Regions from separate parts of the [Enterobacter] lignolyticus SCF1 genome, predicted to be linked through region 1. Evidence: predicted binding sites of a transcription regulator. Region 1 holds the regulator's gene; the other holds the start of a gene.
The links. Region 1 encodes Fur, which represses iron uptake genes when iron is present. Its sites were predicted from a motif close to ATAATAATGAGAACNACTATCAA; they were not measured.
Positions count from the first base shown of each region.

Region 2: sodA (superoxide dismutase [Mn]) is a predicted target of Fur. The motif match lies at 3,127-3,149, and genes of this name have one in related genera.

Region 1 is NC_014618.1:3,340,523-3,348,091, reverse strand. It holds gene glnS (glutamine--tRNA ligase) at 1-1,543, shown strand, start outside; gene chiP (chitoporin ChiP) at 1,954-3,357, shown strand; gene ENTCL_RS15585 (ChiQ/YbfN family lipoprotein) at 3,406-3,738, shown strand; gene fur (ferric iron uptake transcriptional regulator) at 3,807-4,259, opposite strand; gene fldA (flavodoxin FldA) at 4,548-5,078, opposite strand; gene ybfE (LexA regulated protein) at 5,228-5,521, opposite strand; gene ybfF (esterase) at 5,652-6,416, opposite strand; gene seqA (replication initiation negative regulator SeqA) at 6,600-7,154, shown strand; gene pgm (phosphoglucomutase (alpha-D-glucose-1,6-bisphosphate-dependent)) at 7,179-7,569, shown strand, end outside.
Region 2 is NC_014618.1:4,705,597-4,713,165, reverse strand. It holds gene rhaS (HTH-type transcriptional activator RhaS) at 140-976, shown strand; gene rhaR (HTH-type transcriptional activator RhaR) at 1,050-1,964, shown strand; gene rhaT (L-rhamnose/proton symporter RhaT) at 1,899-2,933, opposite strand; gene sodA (superoxide dismutase [Mn]) at 3,222-3,842, shown strand; gene kdgT (2-keto-3-deoxygluconate transporter) at 4,123-5,106, shown strand; gene ENTCL_RS21830 (dihydrodipicolinate synthase family protein) at 5,828-6,721, opposite strand; gene yiiM (6-hydroxyaminopurine reductase) at 6,866-7,540, shown strand.

The DNA.
Region 1 (7,569 bases):
CGGTCACGCGAAATCTATCTGCCTGAACTTTGGTATCGCCCAGGATTACCAGGGCCAGTGCAACCTGCGTTTCGATGATACCAACCCGGCAAAAGAAGACATCGAATACGTAGAGTCGATTAAACACGACGTACAGTGGTTAGGTTTCCAGTGGGCAGGGGATATTTGCTATTCGTCTGACTATTTCGACAAGCTGTATCAGTACGCCGTTGAGCTTATCAACAAAGGCCTGGCCTATGTTGACGAGCTGTCGGCGGACGAAATCCGTGAATATCGCGGTACCCTGACTCAGCCGGGGAAAAACAGCCCATACCGCGATCGCAGCGTGGAAGAGAACCTCGCGCTGTTCGAAAAAATGCGCGCCGGCGGCTTCGAAGAAGGTAAGGCGTGCCTGCGCGCTAAAATCGATATGGCTTCGCCGTTCATCGTGATGCGCGACCCGGTGCTGTACCGTATTAAATTTGCAGAGCACCACCAGACCGGCAACAAGTGGTGCATCTACCCGATGTACGACTTCACCCACTGCATCAGCGATGCGCTGGAAGGCATCACCCATTCGCTGTGTACGCTGGAATTCCAGGACAACCGTCGTCTGTACGACTGGGTGCTGGATAACATCACCATTCCGGTTCACCCGCGCCAGTACGAGTTCTCGCGCCTGAATCTGGAATACACCGTGATGTCCAAGCGTAAGCTGAACCTGCTGGTGACCGATAAGCACGTGGAAGGCTGGGACGACCCGCGTATGCCGACCATCTCCGGTCTGCGCCGTCGCGGCTATACCGCCGCTGCTATCCGTGAGTTCTGCAAGCGCATTGGCGTGACCAAGCAGGACAACACCATTGAGATGGCGTCGCTGGAATCCTGCATTCGCGAAGATCTCAACGACAATGCGCCGCGCGCGATGGCGGTTATCGACCCGGTTAAGCTGGTTATCGAAAACTATCCGCAGGGCGCAGGCGAAATGGTCGCGATGCCGAACCACCCGAGCAAACCGGAAATGGGCAGCCGCGATGTGCCGTTTAGCGGCGAGATCTGGATCGATCGCGCGGATTTCCGCGAAGAAGCCAACAAGCAGTACAAGCGTCTGGTGCTGGGCAAAGAGGTGCGTCTGCGTAATGCGTACGTGATTAAGGCCGAGCGCGTGGAGAAAGATGCGGAAGGTAACATCACCACCATCTTCTGTTCATATGATGCGGACACCCTGAGCAAAGACCCGGCGGACGGCCGCAAGGTGAAAGGCGTTATCCACTGGGTGAGCGCCGCACACGCGCTGCCGGTCGAGATCCGTCTGTACGACCGTCTGTTCAGCATCCCGAACCCGGGGGCGGCGGAGGATTTCCTGGCCACCATCAACCCGGAATCGCTGGTTATCCGCCAGGGCTATGCGGAACCTTCGCTGAAGACTGCGGAAGCAGGTAAAGCGTACCAGTTTGAGCGTGAAGGTTATTTCTGCCTCGACAGCCGCTATGCGACCGCCGAGAAGCTGGTGTTTAACCGTACCGTCGGCCTGCGCGATACCTGGGCGAAAATCGGCGAATAACGCCGTGGTGTGAAAATAGAGAGGCGCTGCTCCGGCAGCGCCTTTTTTATTTATGACATTTTCGCGTAGCGAAATAATACGCGTATTGTATGACACGCCTTTTCCGCTGCCTGTTACATTTTCGCGCATTCACTTTTTGTTTTCCTCTCAATCCGTTGCAGGACGTGGCTTGCGACATCACACCCTTAACCTGCTATTTGTAACAAAACGCAATCAAATATGTGCGCTTTGTCATACTCTTGCGCTTTCGTGCGGAAAAAGGATTGATAATTCGCGTCGCGAAAAATAGTCTATTCCCAGTAGCATTCGGAAGGTTATTGATTCGCTACTTTTATTTGTCAGTTTTTTATTTTTATCGCTGTTTGCCCTTTTGCACACAGCGTTTTTTAAAAGTCAAAGAGGATATACACATGCGTACGTTCAGTGGCAAACGTAGTACGCTGGCGCTGGCTATTGCCGGTGTCACCGCGATGTCGGGCTGGGTTGCGGTTCCGCAGGCCAGCGCAGCAGGATTCATCGACGATTCAAGTTTAACCGGCGGCATCTATTACTGGCAGCGTGAGCGTGACCGTAAAGACGTTACCGACGGCGATCAGTACAAAACCAACCTCTCGCATGCGACCTGGAACGCCAACCTGGATTTCCAGTCCGGCTATGCTGCCGACATGTTCGGTATTGATATTGCCGCGTTCACGGCCATTGAAATGGCGGAGTCTGCAGAAAGCGGACACCCGAACGAAATTGCCTTCTCCTCCAGCAATAAAGCGTACGACGAAGATTACTCCGGCGATAAGAGCGGTATCAGCCTGTATAAGGCCGCGGCGAAATTTAAGTACGGCCCAGCCTGGGCTCGCGCCGGTTATATCCAGCCGACCGGACAGACGCTGCTCGCGCCGCACTGGAGCTTTATGCCGGGTACCTATCAGGGGGCGGAAGCCGGAGCCAACTTTGACTATGGCGATTCCGGGGCGCTGAGCTTCTCCTATATGTGGACCAACGAGTATAAAGCGCCGTGGCATATCGAAATGGACGACTTCTATCAAAACGATAAGAAGACCAAGGTCGATTATCTGCACTCGCTGGGCGCGAAGTATGATTTCAAAAATAACTTTGTGCTGGAAGCCGCCTTCGGCCAGGCGCAGGGCTATATCGACCAGTACTTTACCAAAGCCAGCTATAAATTCGACGTGGCCGGCGCGCCGATGACCACCAGCTATCAGTTCTACGGCACCCGCGACAAAGTCAGCAACGGCGGCATCAACGATATTTATGACGGCACCGCCTGGCTGCAGGCGCTGACCTTCGGCTACAAAGTGGCCGATGTTGTCGACCTGCGGCTGGAAGGAACCTGGGTTAAAGCCGAAGGTCAGCAGGGCTACTTCCTGCAGCGTATGACCCCGACCTACGCCTCTTCAAACGGTCGTCTGGATATCTGGTGGGATAACCGCTCAGACTTCAACGCCAACGGCGAAAAAGCGGTGTTCTTCGGCGCGATGTATGACCTGAAAAACTGGGACATGCCGGGCTGGGCCGTGGGCGCGTCCTACGTCTACGCCTGGGATGCGAAGCCGGGCAAAATGGCGACGCCGGATGCTTACTACGATCCGAACTATCGCCTGACCGAATCGTCCTACAGCCTGGACGCCATGTACACCGTTCAGGAAGGACGCGCGAAAGGAACGCTGTTCAAGCTGCACTTCACCCAGTACGACAACCACTCCGATATTCCGAGCTGGAGCGGCGGCTACGGCAACATCTTCCAGGATGAGCGTGACGTGAAATTCATGGTTATCGCACCGTTCACTATTTTCTGATGCCAGACGCGGCGGGGCTCTCCCGCCGCACAACGTTGAGGTCGCACTATGAAGAAATTAATGCTGGTCGCTATCGTGGCATCCGGGCTGGTCGCCTGCGCGCAGCCGCCTGCGCCAAAAGAAGATTCAAAGCTGAAGGACGCCTACAGCGCCTGTATCAACACCGCGGAAGGCAACCCTGACAAAATTCAGGCCTGCCAGAGCGTGCTGAACGTCCTGAAGCAGGAGAAGCAGCACGAGCAGTTCGCGAATCAGGAAAGCGTGCGCGTGCTGGATTACCAGAACTGCATTCAGGCTACGCGCACGGGCAATGACCAGGCGGTTAAAGCGCGTTGCGATAAAATCTGGAAGGAAATCCGCAGCAATAATACTGCCCAATAACGTTTTATCTTCTGTTTATGCCAATAAAAAAGCCAACCGTCGGGTTGGCTTTTTCTTTCAGCGGAAGATTATTTTTCGACGCCGTCGTGCGCGTGCTCATCTTCGCGACAGTCGCCTTCAGCACAGTGACCGTACAAGTACAGGCTGTGGTTGGTCAGACGGATGCCGTGTTTCGCCGCAATTTCACGCTGACGCGCTTCGATAGAGTCATCGCTAAATTCGATCACTTTACCGCAGTCGAGGCAGATCAGGTGATCGTGGTGATGCTGCTGCGTCAGTTCAAAAACGGACTTACCGCCTTCAAAATTGTGACGGGTCACGATACCTGCGTCGTCAAACTGGTTAAGCACGCGGTAAACCGTTGCCAGACCAATCTCTTCACCCATATCAATAAGGCGTTTATATAAGTCTTCCGCACTGACATGGTGGTTATCCGGCTCTTGCAGCACTTCCAGAATTTTCAAACGAGGAAGCGTGACTTTCAGGCCGGCCTTCTTTAATGCGGTATTGTTGTCAGTCATGCGGAATCTGTCCTGTTGCTAAATGCTTCCCTCTGGGAAGTATCACCTAAGAGTGTAATCAGGATAATGCGTCTCATTATAGAACTGCCATGTTTAAATGAAAACTACAACTCCTGAGCAAAGTCTGCTTTTAAAAACGAGGCATCATCTGCAAAGCGAAACATCTGTCCTCGTCAAATCAACGGTTATTGTACAGATCTGCGCTGAAAAGTTAAAAATTTGTAGCGATTATTTTGATTGCTTTTATCTATTAATGCGGCACAGCTTAATCGATGCGCCGCAACAAGATCAGGCGTTCTTAATCGCTTCCAGATGCAGTTCTTCTGCGATCTGCTTGACCCATTTTTCAACGCGCTCTGCGGTCATTTCTGGCTGACGGTCTTCGTCAATCGCCAGACCGACGAAGTGATCGTCATCGGCAAGGCCCTTAGAGGCTTCGAAGTGGTAGCCTGCGGTCGGCCAGTGGCCAACGATTGCCGCGCCGCGCGGCTCAATGATGTCGCGAATGGTGCCCAGCGCGTCGCAGAAATACTCCGCGTAGTCTTCCTGGTCGCCGCAGCCAAACAGGGCAACCAGCTTGCCGTTGAAGTCGATATCTTCCAGCGTCGGGAAGAAGTCGTCCCAGTCGCACTGCGCTTCACCGTAGTACCAGGTCGGGATACCCAGCAACAGAATGTCGAAAGCTTCGAGATCTTCTTTGCTGCTTTTGGCAATGTCATGCACCTCAGCAACATCTTTACCCAGCTGTTTCTGAATCATTTTTGCGATATTTTCGGTGTTGCCGGTATCGCTGCCAAAAAAAATGCCTACGATTGCCATGAGTAAAATAACCTCTTGAAACGTCTTGAAATGGTGGTGGCATAATGCCCACAGATAAGGGCAATCATAGCAGGAGCAGCGGTGCGCGAAAACCGCTATCGCGCCGTACTGCACTCTCTGCTACATGAAAATGTTGTTTTTGCGGATTTTCAGACAATCCCCTGGCCGCGCAGGGTAGCCAGTTGCTGCATCAGCATCTCTTCAATCAGTTCGCTGCGGCTCATATTGCGGGCGTCGGCCAGCTCATTGAGCGCGTCGACGGCGTCGCTGTTCAGCTTCAGCTCGACGCGCTTCAGGCCGCGGACCTTATCGCGTTTTAGCTGATTGCGCTTGTTAATGCGCAGCTGTTCATCGCGCGAGAGCGGACTGGTTTTGGGTCTTCCCGGGCGACGCTCATTTGCGAACAAATCTAATGTCGTACGGTCCGTTTGTTCTTTTGCCATGATTCAGAGTGACTTCGGGGAAACAAGCCGCCGGAATACCCTCCGGCGTAGATAGCGCGCAATCATACATCACGGAGTCCGGCGCGCCAACGCCGACGGGCATTATGGTGCGCGGTCGCTCGGTTTTTAATCACTCTGCCAGATAACGGCGAATTGCGCGCAGAACGGCCTCGGGTTTTTCCGCATGCACCCAGTGGCCGGCGCCGGCGATGACGTGGGCCCGCGCCTGCGGAAATTGCGCCAGCAGCGGCTGTCGGTAGGCCTCCGTCACATACGGCGAATTGCCGCCAGGAATAAAGAGCGCGGGCTTATCCCATGGGCGGATAGGCTCCCAGCCGACGATATGCGGATACTGCTCCCACAGCACCGGTACGTTGAAGCGCCATTCGCCGTCGATAAAGGATTTCAGCAGAAACTGGATAACGCCTTCTTCCTGCAGATGTTCGCGCATCACGGCGGCGGCCTGCTGACGGGAGGTCGCCCCGGCGTCGGTTACCGCGTTGATGGCGGCGAAGATCTCATCGTGACGGCGCACCTGGTAATCCACCGGCGCGATATCGATTGCCACCAGCTTGTCGATACGCTCAGGGGCGAGGGCGGTTAACGCCATCACCGCTTTGCCGCCCATGGAGTGGCCAATCAGCGTGGCCTTTGCAATTTGCCGGTCGTCGAGGGTGTCGAGCAGATCCTGGGCCATGGCTTTGTACGTCATCTCCGGGGCGCGCGGCGACTGGCCGTGATTGCGCATGTCCACCTGCACGACATCGTGGTCGGCGACCAGGCTGCGGGCGAGGATGCCTAAGTTATCCAGGCTGCCGAACAGGCCGTGGACGAGGACGATAGGAGAATGAGTGTGCAGGTTTTGCGCAGTTAGCGCTCGGCTATTCAATTTCATGGCAAAGTTCTTTTTTTCGCTCTGTCGGGTTAGGGTATTATGTTGAACATTCTGCCGCCCGGCTGCAATACCAGGAAGTATTCCTGAAATTGCCGCCACCCTGGTTTGACGCTATCCGCTGTTGGGATTTGACCTTATAATCTCAGCGACTTGTATTCAGAAAAGATATCGTACTGGATTAAGATGAAAACGATCGAAGTTGATGATGAACTCTATCGCTATATTGCCAGCCACACCCTGCACATTGGCGAGAGCGCATCCGACATTTTACGGCGCATGCTGAAATTTTCCGCCGTGTCCCAGCCAGCCGCTACCGTCGTCAAAGAGGCCCCTGCGGCTGCTCCGGCACCTGCCGCTGCCGTGAAGGCGGCGACGACGCCGACGCCGAAAGATAAGGTTCGCGCCATGCGCGAGCTGCTGCTTTCTGACGAATACGCAGAACAGAAAAAAGCGGTCAACCGCTTTATGCTGGTGCTGACTACACTCTACTCACTGGACGGCAACGCGTTTGCTGAGGCGACGGAGTCTCTGCATGGCCGTACCCGCGTCTATTTCGCCGCGGACGAGCAGACGCTGCTGAAAAACGGCAACCAGACTAAACCCAAACAGGTGCCAGAAACCCCGTACTGGGTGATCACCAACACGAACACCGGTCGTAAATGCAGCATGATTGAACACATCATGCAGTCAATGCAGTTCCCTGCGGAATTAATTGAAAAGGTTTGCGGCACAATCTAACCCTTGCATGAGAAGGACCAGGCAATGGCAACTCATAACCGCGCAGGCCAACCTGCGCAACAGAGTGATTTGATCAACGTCGCCCAGCTGACGTCTCAGTACTACGTGCTGAAGCCGCAGGCAGGCAACGCGGACCACGCGGTAAAATTCGGGACCTCCGGTCACCGTGGCAGCGCCGCGCGTCATAGCTTTAACGAACCGCACATTCTGGCGATTGCTCAGGCAATTGCGGAAGAGCGTGCGAAAAACGGCATCACCGGTCCGTGCTTTGTGGGTAAGGATACTCACGCGCTGTCTGAGCCTGCGATCATTTCCGTACTGGAAGTGCTGGCGGCCAACGGAGTGGACGTGATTGTGCAGGAGCAGAACGGTTATACCCCGACGCCTGCCATCTCGAATGCTATCCTGGTTCACA
Region 2 (7,569 bases), 1.4 Mb from region 1:
GCTGCGCGCATTTCCTGATTTTTCCTGTCGTTTCTTGAAAAACAGGCAGGGTTTGCGCGCTTTATTGCTGAAATTTGAAGGTGAGGTTGATAACGGACCATTACTATTTTGACACTATTTCTCACTGGTGGAGGCCGTTATGACCATACTGCACAGCGTGGATTTTTTTCCGTCAGAGTTCGCCCCCATTGCGATAGAGCCGCGTCTTCCTCAGATCGCGTTTCCTGAGCACCATCATGATTTCCATGAAATTGTGATTGTTGAGCACGGTACCGGCATCCACGTGTTTAACGGCCAGCCCTATACCATCAGCGGCGGGACGGTCTGTTTTGTCCGCGACAGCGACCGGCATCTGTATGAACACACCGATAACCTGTGCCTGACCAATGTGCTGTACCGCGCGCCGGACGCCTTCCAGTTTCTTGCCGGGATGCAAAAGCTGTTGCCGCAGGAGCAGGATGGCGTCTGGCCGTCGCACTGGCGAGTGAGCCAGACGGCGCTGCAGCAGGTGCGAGGCGTCGTGCAGCAGATGGAGCGGTTTGATGACTGCGGCGATGTGCATACCATCGCCCAGCGCGAAATCCTGTTTATGCAGCTGCTGCTGGTGCTGCGTAAAAGCAGCCTGGCGGCGGAAATGACCGATAACGACGCCCGGCTAAACCATCTGATTGCCTGGCTTGAGGATCATTTCGCCGAGGAGGTGTGCTGGGAGCGCGTGGCGGCGCGGTTTTCGCTTTCGTTGCGCACTCTGCACCGCCAGCTTAAGCAGCACACCGGCCTGACGCCGCAGCGCTACCTCAACCGCGTGCGGTTGACCAAAGCGCGGCACCTGCTGCGCCACAGCGATGAGAGCGTTACCGATATCGCCTTTCGCTGCGGTTTCGGCGACAGTAACCACTTTTCGACTCTTTTTCGCCGGGAGTTTAGCTGGTCGCCGCGCGACATCCGCCAGGGACGCGACACGCAGCTACAGTAACGCGAGGAAAATCACCGTTTTGGGGCCGTAAAACGGCTAATAATGACAGGCTATTCGCCGTTGGGGTTACGCTGTGACCGGTCAGTTCATTCTTCGTAAAGCCGATTTTTTCACTTCACCGCGCCAGGCGGTGGCGGTGGCCGATCGCTATCCGCAGAATGTCTTTGCGGAGCATACCCACGAGTTTTGCGAGCTGGTGCTGGTATGGCGCGGCAACGGCTTACATCTTCTTAACGACCGTCCTTATCGCATTACCCGCGGCGATCTGTTCTACATTCGCGCCGAAGACAAGCACTCCTACGCGTCGGTCAACGGTCTGGCGCTGCAAAATATTATCTACTGTCCGGACCGGCTGCGGCTTAACGTCGACTGGTCGGCGCATATCCCGGGGTTGTTTGGGACGCCGTGGATGCCCCACTGGCGCATCGGCAGCAGTGGGATGGCCCAGGCGCGGCAGGTGATCGCCCTGCTGGAGCAGGAGAGCAACAAGGATGAGCCGCTGGCCCACGAGATGGCGGAGCTGCTGTTCGCCCAGCTGGCGGCGACGCTGCGCCGCCACCGCTTCGCCACGGACAACCAGGCCGCCACCCAGAGCGAAGCGCTGCTCGACAAGCTCATCACCGCGCTGGCGGGCAGCCTCAATCGCACCTTTACGCTGGATCTCTTTTGCGCCGAACAGGCGTGCAGCGAGCGCGCCCTGCGCCAGCAGTTTCGCAGCCAGACCGGCATGACCGTCAATCACTATCTGCGCCAGCTGCGCATTTGCCATGCGCAGTATCTGCTGCAGCATTCAGAGCTGCTGATCGGCGACATCGCCAACCGGTGCGGGTTTGAGGACAGCAATTACTTTTCGGTGGTGTTTAACCGCGAGGTGGGGATGACGCCAGGGCAGTGGCGTCATCGTCATCGAACGATGGCGAGATCAGTTCGCCATACCGAGGCCGACAATATTGGCGGCGATAATAATCACCACGCAGCCAAGGCTTAGCACGCCCACCGGACGACGACCCGCATTGTTCCACTCTTTGAGCACCAGCCCCACCAGGCCGCCGCACAGCACGTAGAAGCTCATATGCAGCATCCAGCTCATATAGTCATATTGCGCCGGGATGCGGGCGTGACCCCAGGCATAAAAGAAGAACTGCAGATACCACATCAGGCCGCCGAGCGCGGAGAGCAAAATATTGCTGATGATGAGCGGCTTTGCCAGCGAGAAGTCGGCTTTTATCGACAGATTCGGCATTTTTGCCAGACGAATGACGCAAAAGCCGAGGTTGACCAGCGCGCCGCCGCCCATGATCACCACATAGCTGGGTAACGCGACATACAGCGGATCGACGCCAAGCGCCGCCGCCGCTTCGTGCATCGGTTTCGCGGCATTCATGGCGAATGACATTCCTGCGGAAAAAATGCCGCACATAACGGCCAGTAGCAGCCCTTTTTTCAGATTGAACTCTTCCGCTCTGATCCCCATTTTGCGTTCTTTGAGCTGTCCGGCGCGGGTGACGATTCCGACGCCAATCAGCGCAACCAGAACGCCGAGCAGCGTCATCCGGCCGCCTTCGGTATTGATCAGAACATCAAAGTTGCCGTTGATAATCGGCGTCATCAGCGTACCGACGATAAGCGTAATGCCAATGGCGATGCCGATCCCCATCGACATGCCGAGATAGCGCATGGTGAGGCCATAGTTGATATTGCCTACGCCCCACATGGCGCCGAACAGGAATACCGGCAGCAGCGTCGAGGCGTTAAACGAACCGTAGTAGGCCCAAAAATCCGGGAGCAGCATGGCGCTGATAGCCCAGGGAAGAATGAGCCAGGAGACCACGCCGCCTACCGACCACATCGTTTCCCAGGACCAGTGTTTCACTTTCTTGAAAGGGGCATAGAAACAGGCGGCACTGGCTGCGCCTATCAAATGCCAGAAAATGCCCATCGTAATCGCGTGATTCATAGTTTTTATCCTCATCGTTTCAGGTCGATGAATCTTTCATCTGACGTGATGAGTGTAAAAATTCGTCAGCAGGTTAACCTTCCGGCGGTTGCCGCGTAAGCGAAATGACTGGCAAAAAGCCCGTAAATGCATTGAGCCGGCTCACAAAATTGCCGTTGATGCAGACCGTGAAACCCCCATGAAAACTACGGCATTGATAAGCATTTTCAATATCATTTAATTAACTATAATGAACCAACTGCTTACGCGGCGTTAACACCCAGCCGCCCGATAACAATGGAGATGATTATGAGTTATACACTGCCATCCCTGCCGTATGCGTACGATGCTCTGGAGCCGCACTTCGACAAGCAGACGATGGAAATCCATCACACCAAACACCATCAGGCCTATATCAACAACGCCAACGCCGCGCTGGAAAGCCTGCCGGAGTTCGCCAGCCTCTCTGCTGAAGCGCTGATCGCGCAGCTGGATAAGCTGCCGGCGGACAAGAAAACCGTGCTGCGCAACAACGCGGGCGGCCATGCTAACCACAGCCTGTTCTGGAAAGGCCTGAAAACTGGCACCACCCTGCAGGGCGACCTGAAGGCCGCTATCGAGCGCGATTTCGGCTCCGTGGACAGCTTCAAAGCGGAGTTTGAAAAAGCGGCCGCGACCCGTTTCGGCTCCGGCTGGGCGTGGCTGGTACTGAAAGGCGACAAGCTGGCCGTCGTCTCCACGGCGAACCAGGACTCTCCGCTGATGGGCGAGGCGATTTCCGGCGCATCCGGCTTCCCGATTCTGGGCCTCGACGTCTGGGAGCATGCCTACTACCTGAAATTCCAGAACCGTCGCCCGGACTACATTAAAGCGTTCTGGGACGTCGTGAACTGGGACGAAGCGGCAGCGCGTTTCGCCGCGAAAAAATAAGGCTGCCCGGCGCTAAGCCACTGCTCTGCGGCAATCCCCGAACCCTGCTGACGTCAGCAGGGTTTTTTTATGCCTTCTGCGTGCCGGATGTGACCTGGATCAACAATGAAAACATTGATTCTATAAATATGAAATAGAGTTTTAATTTGTACGTAAGATCACTGTTCTCATGGCCTGTTGCGACTATTGTTTTCTGCAGTGATGCAGATGAAACGCTGTTTTGTTATTGACAGAAAAATACAAAATTCAGCTTATACAATAAGTTATTATGGTGGTGGGAATGCAAATCAAACGTGCAATTGAAAAAATCCCCGGCGGTATGATGCTGGTGCCGCTGTTTCTTGGCGCGCTGTGCCATACCTTTTCGCCGGGCGCGGGCAAGTATTTTGGCTCCTTTACCAACGGCATGATCACCGGAACGGTGCCGATTCTGGCGGTCTGGTTTTTCTGCATGGGGGCGTCTATCAAGCTCAGCGCCACCGGCACCGTGCTGCGTAAGTCCGGAACCCTGGTGGTCACTAAAATTGCGGTGGCATGGGTGGTGGCGGCCGTTGCATCGCGCATTATTCCGGAACATGGCGTAGAGGCCGGTTTCTTCGCCGGACTGTCGACGCTGGCGCTGGTGGCCTGCATGGACATGACCAACGGCGGTCTGTATGCCTCCATCATGCAGCAGTACGGCACGAAAGAAGAGGCCGGAGCGTTTGTGCTGATGTCCCTGGAGTCCGGCCCGCTGATGACGATGATCATCCTGGGCACCGCCGGAATCGCCTCATTCGAGCCGCACGTGTTCGTCGGCGCGGTGCTGCCGTTCCTGATTGGCTTCCTGCTCGGCAACCTCGACCCGGAGCTGCGCGAGTTCTTCGGCAAAGCGGTGCAGACGCTGATTCCGTTCTTTGCCTTCGCGCTGGGCAACACCATTGATTTAAGCGTGATCGCCCAGACCGGCCTGCTGGGGATCCTGCTTGGCCTGGCGGTGATTGTCGTGACCGGTATCCCGCTGATTATCGCCGACAAGCTGATCGGCGGCGGCGACGGTACGGCGGGCATTGCCGCGTCCAGCTCCGCCGGGGCGGCGGTGGCCACGCCGGTGCTGATTGCCGAAATGGTGCCGGCCTTTAAACCGATGGCACCGGCGGCGACCTCGCTGGTGGCGACATCGGTTATCGTTACCTCGATTCTGGTGCCGATAATCACCTCCATCTGGTCACGCAAAGTGAAATCCGCAGCGGTCGGGATAGACGTGCGGCATACGGTAAAATAGCGCCGGCCAGCGATAAAAAAGCCTCACAATGTGTAATGCCGATCAGTTAAGCAAAATAATGAATTTTTATTCATTATTTTGCTTTAAAAGTCCCCCTATGAAAACGCAGTGGAATCGTTCCGTTCACTGAGCCTCCTCTGCTTCCTGTCGGTTTCACTGCGGTGAACGTGTAAAGGGCGTTCGCCGCCACGCCCTTTACAATCCCGGCTCCCGGCAAAGAAAACCGCCGCTCCGCGGTACCCTCGACTTATTGCGTCTGGCTTTCGGGTCGGGTACGACGTCACATCCCTGTGCCGCGCACCCTCCGCCCGCTCCCGGCGGGCGGCCCCGGCCAGTCGCAAACGTCTCGGCGGTTTTCAGCCGGACCTCCCGTTCCCTCCGGCTTCTTCTTCGCCTGCATGGGGCACGGGTGTTGAGTCCCCGCTGAAATCGGCGAACCGGAGACCGGATGACAAGGTCTGGACGCCAGGGAAGGCGGCCAGAGGCGACATGAGACAGGATGTCGAATGGAGCCGACCGCAGGTAGACGGTCGGGAGGTGAGCGTAGTGCGAAGCACCGATTTCGTCGCGGGGCCACGGGGATTGGCAAGGGGGCCGTGGTGGCCCCCTTGTCCCGTTCACAGGATGTGAAGCCTCAGCGTCTGCAGGTCATCAGGTGAACGGAACAACCTGCAGTGCTTAACCGACAAGCATTACCTCACAATGTGAGGCTTTTTGCGTTTTATCGGATGCCGAACTGGCGGTCAACCTGCTGCACCTGCTCTGGGCTCAGCGCGCTGCCCGCGTTGCGCGATGTCGGGGTGCAGTAGCCGAACTTGCGCGATACGACGGTTTTGATGGTGGTGACGAAGTCATCGCCAATGGCATAGATGGCCATATAGCGGCCAATATCGCGCTGGGCGTGGGTCAGCGCGTGCTGATCGCCCTGTTGCCAGGCTTCCCGCGCTTTGACGAACAGCTCCGGCATTACGTTGTTCAGACCGGAAATGACGCCCGCGCCGCCCGCCATCAGGTTGGGAATAAAGTACTCGTCATAGCCTGACAGCACCGCGAAATCCGGACGGATATCCTGGGTGGCGAGGATGATGCTGCGGGTGTGGGACTGGCAGTCCACGGTGTCCTTAATGCCCGCAAAGTGCGGGAACTCGGCGGCAAGCGTCGCGGCGATGTCCGGCGTAATATCGCACCCGGTACGGGCCGGGAAGTTGTAGGCGAACCATTTTCCCTCCAGCCGCTCGCCAACGTGACGAAAATAGCTCAGCACCTGGCCTGCGGTCTGGCCGTAGTAGTAAGGCGGCAGCACCATCACCGCGTCATATCCCGCCTGTCTGGCCTCCTTAGCCATCAGCAGCACGTCGCTAAAGCAGGTGGATGACACGTTGGCGACCATCGCCAGCGGCGACATGGCCCGCGCCTTGCGGATGAGCGTAATACGTTCCTCCAGCGACAGCGAGGCGAACTCGCCGATGCTACCCATCAGCAGAATGACGTCGATGCGGGCCTCGGTCAGCCGCGCAAGATGCTGCGCCAGACCGTCAAAATCAATGCCGCCTTCACTGTCCATGGGGGTAATCGAGGGACACCATACGCCGGTAAAACGAAGAGGACTGGTCACGTCGTTAACTCCTTATAATGAAATGGTGTTTTATTTTCATTAATGGATACCATGAATATCGCAGCGGCAGGTTTACGCATGTCGCATTTTGCGCAGTTTGTATGCAAAAATAGAGTGAATGACGTCGATGCCAGGGGAGGGAAGATGCATTATCCGGTTGAAGTATTTACGGGCCGCGTACGCGAATATACGGGCAGCAGGCCAAGCGCTATCGGCAAAGTTCAGGTGGACGGCGAGCTGACGCTGACCGATGCCGGTCTGGCTGGCGATGAGCAGGCGGAAAAAGCCTGGCACGGCGGCCCCGATCGGGCGCTGTGCCACTACCCGCGGGAGCACTATGCGGACTGGGCGCGCGAATTTCCTGAGCAGGCCGACCTCTTTTTCGCCCCGGCGTTTGGCGAGAATCTGTCCACCGAAGGGCTGACGGAGAAAAATGTCTATATCGGCGATATTTTTCGCTGGGGCGGCGCGCTGATTCAGGTAACCCAGCCGCGCTCGCCGTGCTTTAAGCTCAACTATCATTTCGGCATCAGCGATATATCGTCGTTGATGCAAAACAGCGGGCGGGTGGGCTGGCTGTACCGGGTGATTGCCGGCGGGCCGGTGTCCAGCGAACAGCCGCTGGAGCTGGCGTCGCGCCTGAGCGATGTGTCGGTCTATGAGGCGGCGGCCATTGCCTGGCATATGCCGTTTGATGACGATCGGTACCACCGTCTGCTGTCGGCAGCGGGGCTGTCGGTGAGCTGGGCGCGTACCATGCAAAAGCGGCGGATAAGCGGAGTGATTGAGGATAATTCGCGGCGGCTGTGGGGGAAATAACGGCCATCGCCTTAACCCTCTCCTTTGCC